4 regions of the Pseudarthrobacter phenanthrenivorans Sphe3 genome follow, and region 2 is predicted to be linked to each of the others. Evidence: riboswitches for the same ligand, from Rfam matches in the RefSeq annotation. Region 2 holds a riboswitch; each other region holds the start of a gene.

Region 1 (2,192 bases), 140 kb from region 2:
TGACGGAAACTTTCACTCCGGACGGGGAGAAGTCGCTTGCGCGGGTGCAAAGCCAGTCCGAACGGATGACCGCCCTGGTGGAAGACCTCCTGCTGCTGGCACGGCTGGACGAGGGCCAGCCGCTGAAACTGGGCGAGGTGGACCTGACTCAGTTGGTGGCGGAAGCGGTCAGCGACGAGAAGGTCATGGCGCCGGGGCATACATGGCGGCTGGAACTCCCCGAGGAACCAGTGGTGGTCTATGGCGATCCGTCACAGTTGCGCCAGGTGCTGATGAACCTCCTGTCGAACGCGCGCAAGCACACTCCTGCGGGAACGACGGTGGTCACCGGGGTGGGAAAGCCGTTTGAGGGAACCGCCGTGGTGACGGTAACGGACGACGGCGTAGGGATTCCTCCGGAGTTCGTGGACCAGGTTTTCGCGCGGTTTGCCCGCGCAGACGCGGCGCGGACGGGCGCCGGGGGGAACGGTTCAGCTGCCGCCGAGGGGACGAGCGGGCTGGGCTTGTCCATTGTGGAATCCATTGTGGAAGCGCACGGCGGGCGGGTAACGGTTACGTCACAACCGGGACGCACCCGGTTCACCCTCCAACTGCCGCTGCCACCCGGCCAGTCCTGGTAAGGTCACGGCCAGTCTTCTTAGAGACGCAAGGCGGCTCGCCGTCGTCGTGATCCCTGTTACCAAAATGTGACTTAAGCCCTGCACTCCTGTACCGTCGATTGGGTGCGGTTCCCGATCGGGGGCGCATATCCGGATGACGCCAAGCTCTGCCGCTTCCCGGATTCCGCTTGAGCAAAGGCAGAGGCGGGGGACCCAACCGTCCCGGGCATTGACTGCCCTTGGGGTTAAGCCAGCACGTGATCTTTCCGTGTGGCCGGATGCCCTCATCCGAACCCGACAGCTAACTCCGCAGGTGTGAGAGGCGATCCATCATGTCCAAGTTCCTTATGAAAGCACGCCCGAAACCGGGCACTGAAACCGGCGCTCCGCGTGCAACAGGCAAAATTCCGTCCTTCGGCCAGCGCGCCGCAGTCGTTGCGGCATCCTGCGCACTCCTGGTTGGAGTGGGGGCAGCCGGCCAGGCGACGGACACCAGCAACCGTGTGTCAGCCAGCCAGGACCAGGCCGCCGAGGTCCAGTCGAAGCTGAGCATTGAGCAAAGCGAAATCCAGGCGAACCCGGCGCCGTCCCCCGAGCCGATCAACGTTGTCCCCCAGGCCGCCGAACCGGCTCCTGCCCCGGCAGCCGAGCCTGCTCCCGCGCCGGCACCGGAACCCGCACCTGCTCCGGCTCCCGCTCCCGAGCCCGCGCCCGTCGTCGCGGTTAACGATCCGGCTGGAGCGCAGGCCTACGCCGCAGGCCAGCTGGCAAGCTACGGCTGGGCACCGGACCAGATGCAGTGCCTGCAGACCTTGTGGACCAAGGAATCGGACTGGACCACGACGGCAACCAACCCGAGCAGCGGCGCCTACGGCATCGTCCAGTCCCTGCCTGCCGAGAAGATGGCCAGTGCCGGTGCGGACTACCTCACCAACTACCGGACCCAGATCAACTGGGGCCTGAACTACATCCAGGAGCGCTACCAGTCGCCGTGTGGGGCACTGAACTTCCACTACGCCAACAACTGGTACTAAACGGAACGGCCGCCGGGTCCCCGGGTTTAGCCGGGAGCCCGGCGGCTGTTGCCGTTGATCCACCCGTTGAACTGCTGCCGGGCCCGGGTTACTTTGAACCATGAAATTCACCACCACCATTCAGGGAAACGGCGGCACCACCACCGGCATCGTAGTGCCGGGCCACGTGGTTGAAGCCCTGGGTGCCGGCAGGCGGCCGCCGGTGGTGGTCACCATCCACGGCAAGAGCTACCGGAGCAGCATTGCCGTGATGGGCGGGCAGAACCTGATCTCGCTCAGCGCCCACAACCGGGAATTCACCGGGGTTTCAGCCGGCGAGACAGTGGATGTCGAGGTGGAACTGGATACGCAGCCGCGGATTGTTGAAGTCCCGGATGATCTTGCGGCGGCGATGGCCGCCGAACCTGTGGCCCAGCAGTTCTATGCCACGCTCAGCTACAGTGCCCAGCGCCGCTATGTGGAGCCCTTAGGCGAGGCGAAGACACCGGAAACGCGGGCAAGGCGGATCGCCAAGGTGGTTGCGGATCTCAAAGCCGGAAAGAAATGAGTGCCCGGCCTT
Region 2 (2,192 bases):
CGCAGGCTGATCCGGACGGCAAGCTGAAGCAGCTCCTCAGCGCCCAGTCCGCGGGTGCCGTCTCCCGGGCAGCCTCTGCCGGCAGCCTTGGCGCCCCCCTGGCCACGCTTTCGACTGCCTCACCCTTCGGCTACCGGGTCAGCCCGATTACGGGCGGCTCAGGAGACTTCCACCGCGGCCAGGACTACGTGGCGCAATGCGGGACCTCTGTCCTGGCGGCTGCCACCGGCACCGTGACGTTCGTGGGCTGGCACCAGTACGGCGGCGGAAACCGCGTCGTGGTGGACCATGGCAACGGCCTGGAAACCACGTACAACCACCTTTCGTCCTTCAATGTCACGGAGGGGCAGACCGTCTCCCGCGGAGACGTTGTGGCCTTGAGTGGAACCACCGGCGCCTCCACCGGCTGCCACCTCCACTTCGAGGTGCAGGTCAACGGTGAAGTTGTCGATCCGACCGGCTGGCTGTAGTCAAATGATGCAGAACTCTCGAATCATCGTGACCCGCCGTGACCTGAATGTGACATTCATCGAAAACTGCTGTACCGTCTAACTCGCGTCAACTTTTCCGAAGTTGACGCTCTTGTGCGGATTGCCTAACTCTGCCACCGCTCAAGGTCCGTTCGCATTTCATCGTCTGGCAGGGGCGGGGGAACCAATTTTGGTCTTGGCTTTAGCGAAGACCTTGGGGTTAAGTCACAAAAGCTTCCTTGGAAGTTGCGTGGCCGGGTGACTCCCATCCGAATCCGACAGCTCACCTCGCAGGCATTGGGAGAGGCTACCTTCGTGTCTTCACGCCATCATTCTGCGCGCCACCGTGCGCAAACGGTTCGTACCAACCCCTTGGACTCCGTGTCCAAGGCTGTTAGTGCCAATGCCGGGACAGTAGGTCGCCAGGCTGCCGTTATTGCAGCTGCTTCCGGTCTCATCCTCAGCATGGGCCTCCCTGCGAACGCAGCGGACACCACAGCTGGTGTTTCCGCTTCCACCGAGTCCGGCTCCGCGCAGGCTGCGCTGGCAGTGACCGCCGCACCCACCGCCACCGTCTCCTTCGAGCGCCCTGTGGTGAAGACCACCGCCGCTCCGAAGCCGGCGCCGGTACGTGCCCAGTCCACCGCCACCGAGGGTCGCGCGGCAGCCACCACTGCCGCCGCCACGGAATCCGCAGCCGACAAGCTGGCAGAGACCGTATCCTCCGCCTCCACGTCGGGCATCGCCGCCATCGCCTACACCGGCATCGGCCGTCCGTACGTCTGGGGCGGCACCAGCCCCACCACGGGTTGGGACTGCTCGGGCTTCACCCAGTGGGTCTACGCCCAGGCCGGCATCAGCATTCCCCGGGTCAACGCCTGGACTGCCATGACTCCCACCTCCACCCCGCAGCCGGGTGACCTGGTCATGCAGAACGGCGGAGCGCACGTAGGCATCTACGTTGGCAACGGCATGATGGTCAGCGCACTTAACCCTTCCCAGGGCACGCTGCTCCACGCCGTAGCCGCCACCGGCAGCTCGGCCTTCTTCACCATCAACAAATAGTTCTTGGACCTTCGGGTCCAAGGGCTATTTCTTTGCTCCACACACTTTCCGCTACACCACATCCCCGTTCGGGACGTGCCGGCGTACCCCCAAGATGCCGGCACGTCCAAACCCCTGTGTGCCCACACGGCGCTGAGGAAAACGAAAGAGAGAACTGATGACTACTCGTGCTACCGCACGGCACCGTGCCGAGGTCACCAAGACCAGCTCAATCGCCATCATTGCCAAGGCTGTAGGCGACAACGCCGGCGGCGTTGGACGCCAGGCCGCTGTTATCGCTGCGGCTTCCGGTCTGGTCCTGACCAGCGGCATCGCTGCCAACGCTGCTGACTCCAACGTCCAGCGCGACTCGGCTCCGGCTTCCACCCTGGAAGTTGAATCAGCTGTTGAGGCGCCGATTTCGGCTGCTTCCACCATCGCGATCACCTTCGAAAAGCCGGCCGTGACCACCACGCCCGCTCCCGTCGTCGAAGAGCCCGAGCCCGTCGAGGTGGAGGAAGCTGCTCCGGCTCCCGCAGTCCAGGCTGCCGCCGCCCCCAAGGTCACCGCCAAGGTCTCCACCGCGTCGGCTCCCGCCGCTCCTGCCGCATCCGCCAGCGGCAAGGGTGCTGCCATCCTTTCCGCAGCGTACGCCCAGCTGGGCGTCATGCAGGACTG
Region 3 (2,192 bases), on a different replicon from region 2:
TAGATGCCCATACGGTCCAGGATGGCGTCTTCTTCCTCGTCGGAGCTGTTGCGCTTGCCGGCCCGGCTTTCCCGGCGGGCCTCCAGGACCGCCTCAGAGGGGTCCTCGGCCTGGTCTTCACGTTCTTCCCGTGCGATACGGGCCTGCTGCCGGGCGGTGTACCCAAAGCCGACGAAGGCAAGGATTCCGAAGGTCAGCCACTGCAGCGCGTAGGAAAGGTTTGATCCTTCCTGCACGGCTGGTGCGGAGAGCTGCGCCGGTGCCACGTTGCGACCCGGCGATTCCGCTGCCATCAGCCCGTAACTGCCCGTCAGCAGTGGGTAACTGAGTTGCCGGGCGTAGGCGGGCAGGGCGATACTGGGTAGCTGTCCCTCCGGGGCTGTCCGTCCATCCAGTTCCGGTTCGGAGGGTTTCAGCCGGACGACCACCTGGACGTTTCCAGCCGGCGGGTCCGGAACAAGGTCCGGGTACCCGGCCCTGGCGTTGCCGATCGGCAGCCATCCCCTGTTCACGACGATGGTCTCCCCGGAGGCAACCCGGAACGGAACCAGGACCTCATACCCTGGTGCCGAATTTTGTGGCCTGTTCCTGACAATCCTTTGATCCTGTGTCAGGTACTGGCCGGTGATTGAAACGGTGCTCCACTTCACCTCAGGATCGGCGGTTTCGAAATACTGCTTGGCAACTGCGAACGGCACGGGATTCTTGTCGTAATTGTCCTGGACGCGGCGGATTTCAGCGACGGCCTGATTTCTGCGGTCCATCTGCCACTTACTTAGCCCGGCGCACGCTGCGGCAACCATGGCGGCCAGAAGCAGGAAGCCGACCCAGCGACGGGTGAAAAGGAAACGGTATGTCATAGCCTGCCCTGGCCCTGGGCTGCCGCTTCGGCCAATTCCCGCAACGCGCGGCACTGGCTCCGGTCAGAGGCCGTGACCGACCGGACGGGCGCGGGGGCAAGGTTTGCGATTCTGGAGGCACACACTCCTTCAGCGTAACGGTCATGCCTCCTGCTGCAGGTCCGGAGGTCAATGGACCCGGCGGCCATCCCATCAAGAGCACAGGAGGTGCCGTTATGGAAATGTGACAAACGTTGCTGTTGTGCCGTACGGTCTAAAACCGTGCCGGTTTCTCCGAATGCGGCACTCCTGAGCAGACTTGCCTAACTCTGCCGCTGCCTCAGGATCCGTTCGCAAAATCGTCCGGCAGAGACGGGGAACCCAACAGCGGCCTGCTCGCAGGCCTTGGGGTGAAGCCGTGCCTGATGCATCCGTGCATCAACGCGGCCGGGTGCCTCCCATCCGAATCCGACAGCTAACCTCGCAGGCAGTGGGAGAGGCCCTTTCATGCCCATGCGCAAAGCTCACGGCCGCCGCCGCGCGGTCCCCGTCCAAACCAGCGCCCTTGCCGCGCTGTCCAAATCCGTGGCGGACAACGCCGGCGGTGTAAGCCGCAAGGCCGCTGTCATCGCGGCCGCCTCGGGTCTCGTGCTGACCAGCGGCATTGCCGCCGCCCAGGCCGCAGACGCCCCGGTCCAGCGCGACGCGGAGCCAGCCTCGACCCTCGAAGTTGTCAGCCAGGCACAGGCACCGCTCAGCGCCGATGCCACCGTCCAGATCTCTTATGAGCGTCCTGTCGTGGAAACCACGCCGGCGCCGGTCGTGGAAGCACCGAAGCCAGTCGTCGCGGTCCCCGCCACAACCGCCCCTGCGGCAGCGAAGGCAGCCGCGCCGGCCAAGGCGCAGGTGACGGTTACCCCCGCTGCTGCAGCTCCGGCTGCCGCTCCGGCAGCAGGCGCAATCAACGCCACGATGGTGTCTTCCGCCTACGCGCAGATCGGCATGATCCAGGACTGCACGCGACTGGTCGAGAACGCCCTGAACGCCGCCGGAATCCGAGTTGGGGACCTCGGCCCGATGCAGTTCATGAACTACGGCACCGTGGTCAGTGAGCCCCAGCCCGGTGACATGGTGGTCCAACCCGGGCACGTGGGAATCTACGTCGGCAACGGCCAGGTGCTCAGCTCCGGCCTCAACGGCAAGAACGAAACCGCCGTCCACCCCCTGACGTGGATGACCTCAAAGGGTGCTGTCTCGTTCGTACGCGCAGGCTAACAAACCACTGAAGGCCGGTGATCCAATGCCTTGGGGGCACTGAATCACCGGCCTTCAGCATGCCCGCGGCCGCATGCG
Region 4 (2,192 bases), 1.3 Mb from region 2:
TTCCGCCGTTCACCGGCGACGCCCCCCGCCCGCATGGCGGATGCAGTACGGGGTCCAGGGCCGGGCTTCAAGCCTGCCCTCGGCAATGGCCTCGCCGCATACCGCGCAGGTGCCATAAGTGCCGGCTGCGATACGGGCCAGGGCAGCTTCCACCTGGTCCAGACCGGACGCGCTTTGCTTCAGCAGGGCCGATGCCTGGGACAGCTCGAAAGCGATAGTGGAGCCCTCTGGATCATGTTCGTCATCCACATTGGAGTCCTGCCGGGCAGAGTTTGCCGCGGCGATGTCCGCGCGGAGGGCGGGCAGGAGCTCAACCTTCCGCCGCCATTCCTCCTCGAGAAGGATCCGGAACCTTTCGAAATCGGGCATGGGAAAAGCCTAGCGCGACACCAGTAAGGCCCTGGGTAATCCACTCAAACCGGCGCCCGGCGTCCATGGTGCACCCCGACCGGAGATGGCGCAGATGGCAAACCGCCGTAGTCCGCCTGCCCCGCCACGCACACGCATCATGCACAACTTTATGACTTTGTTACACGGGCCCGTTGCCAGGACCACGGACACCGCATCAGCCGAGGCCACGGCGGAATGCAAAGGAAATCCACCGAATTGCGGAAATGTGAGAGAAGTACCTCGCATGTTATCCAAATGTGACAATTGGTCCGCGCCCGGGTTATGGTCTTCTGGTGTCCCTCTCAGACGGGACATTCCCGACAGTATGCCGAGCCCTGCCACTGTTACGGGAACCAATCGCTTTCCAGCTGGCAGGGACGGGGGAACCAAGTTTCCGCGGCCTTTTTAAGGCCTTGGGGTTAAGTCGATAGCGCCTCCGTCCATAACGGGGGTTGCCACCGGCCGGGTATCTCCAACCCGAACCCGACAGCTCACCCCGCAGGCATGGGAGAGGCGATCAACTGTGTCAAAAAATTCCACCACCGCCCGTCACCGCGCGACTCCGGACCGCTCAATCGTGCTCCAGGGCTTGGCTGTAACGGCCAAGTCACAGGCCCGGACGCTGGGCCGGCCGGCCCTCGCCGTTGCCGCTGCATCCGGCATTGCGTTTGGCGTCGGAGCTCCGGCGCACGCTGGCGTGAGCGGCCCGGACACCACCGAAACCACTAACGTCCAGGCGACTGCAGCCCCGGCCGCCACGGTTGCCGCCCCGGCAGCAGCAGCAGGCGCGGTCCACACCGTCGTCTCCGGCGACACCCTGGGCGCCATCTCGGCCTCCTATGGCGTGAGCCTGAACGACGTTCTGTCCGCCAATGGCCTGTCGATCTCCGCGATCATCTACCCGGGTGACCAGATCCAGATTCCGGCCGCCGGCTACGCAGCACCTGCCGCCGCCGCTCCGGTGCAGGCCGCATCCGCTCCTGCCAATACCGGTATGAACCTGGCCTATGCCTCCACCACCGCAGCCCCGGCCCCCGCGCCTGCTCCCGCAGTAAGCGGCACCGGCACGGGCGCCGCCATCCTGGCGAACGCCTACGGCCAGGTGGGAATCCAGCAGGACTGCACCGCCATGGTGGAGAAGGCCCTTCGTGCCGTGGGCAAGTCCGTGGGCGACCTTGCTCCCACCCAGTTCTTCCAGTACGGCACCACCGTGGGCTCCCCGGCCCCGGGTGACCTGGTCATCACCGCAGGCCACGTGGGCGTTTACGCCGGTGACGGCCAGGTAGTCAGCGGCGGCGTGGACGGTTACAAGACCGAGGTCCACTCCATCAGCTGGCTCGGCGGCGCTTCCTTCGTGCGGGTGGCATAGCCAGCAGCCGGACGGGCAGGCCTGCGCACCGCAGGCCCGGCCCACTGAGCAAACAGGGGCGGCAGCCGGGATTTCCCGGCTGCCGCCCCTGTGCTGTTCCACCTTTCCTGTTCCCGCCTGTCCTGTTCCCACCTGTCCTGGAGCCGCAATCGTGCTTCCGGCTTCTTCCTAGGTGCCGCAGAAAGTCCGGTAATCTCCGAAGTCCTCCGGCGGCCCCTCCGTGTAGCGTTCCAGCCCCTGGCGCTCCTGGAACGGGGAACGCACCACGTCGAGGAAACGGTTGAACGGGCCAAGGTCGCCCTCAGTGGCCGCAGCCAGCGCTTCCTCCACCAGGTGGTTGCGCGCGATGTATACCGGATTTACCCGGTCCATCAGGCCGGAGTCGGGGTTCAGCGCAGTCCAGCGTTCGGCCCAGGCATCAAAGGCTGCCAGG

Evidence for each region. A riboswitch is a leader RNA that binds a small molecule or an ion and turns the genes downstream of it on or off. The one in region 2 is predicted to bind cyclic di-AMP.
Region 1: it holds a riboswitch for cyclic di-AMP, as region 2 does, so the genes downstream of both, ASPHE3_RS22215 (aggregation-promoting factor C-terminal-like domain-containing protein) here and ASPHE3_RS04100 (C40 family peptidase) in region 2, are expected to answer to the same signal.
Region 3: it holds a riboswitch for cyclic di-AMP, as region 2 does, so the genes downstream of both, ASPHE3_RS20275 (NlpC/P60 family protein) here and ASPHE3_RS04100 (C40 family peptidase) in region 2, are expected to answer to the same signal.
Region 4: it holds a riboswitch for cyclic di-AMP, as region 2 does, so the genes downstream of both, ASPHE3_RS10200 (C40 family peptidase) here and ASPHE3_RS04100 (C40 family peptidase) in region 2, are expected to answer to the same signal.

Annotation. Positions count from the first base shown of each region.
Region 1 covers NC_015145.1:732,346-734,537, reverse strand. Annotated here, with positions in the region: gene ASPHE3_RS03510 (sensor histidine kinase) at 1-620, shown strand, start outside; cyclic di-AMP (ydaO/yuaA leader) riboswitch at 765-926, shown strand; gene ASPHE3_RS22215 (aggregation-promoting factor C-terminal-like domain-containing protein) at 932-1,633, shown strand; gene ASPHE3_RS03500 (YdeI/OmpD-associated family protein) at 1,734-2,180, shown strand.
Region 2 covers NC_015145.1:869,358-871,549, forward strand. Annotated here, with positions in the region: gene ASPHE3_RS04095 (M23 family metallopeptidase) at 1-470, shown strand, start outside; cyclic di-AMP (ydaO/yuaA leader) riboswitch at 599-781, shown strand; gene ASPHE3_RS04100 (C40 family peptidase) at 852-1,535, shown strand; gene ASPHE3_RS04105 (NlpC/P60 family protein) at 1,693-2,192, shown strand, end outside.
Region 3 covers NC_015146.1:106,512-108,703, reverse strand. Annotated here, with positions in the region: gene ASPHE3_RS20280 (SURF1 family cytochrome oxidase biogenesis protein) at 1-860, opposite strand, end outside; cyclic di-AMP (ydaO/yuaA leader) riboswitch at 1,166-1,343, shown strand; gene ASPHE3_RS20275 (NlpC/P60 family protein) at 1,347-2,114, shown strand.
Region 4 covers NC_015145.1:2,218,199-2,220,390, forward strand. Annotated here, with positions in the region: gene ASPHE3_RS10190 (DNA alkylation repair protein) at 1-13, opposite strand, end outside; gene ASPHE3_RS10195 (TraR/DksA family transcriptional regulator) at 10-369, opposite strand; cyclic di-AMP (ydaO/yuaA leader) riboswitch at 739-910, shown strand; gene ASPHE3_RS10200 (C40 family peptidase) at 914-1,759, shown strand; gene ASPHE3_RS10205 (protein adenylyltransferase SelO) at 1,928-2,192, opposite strand, start outside.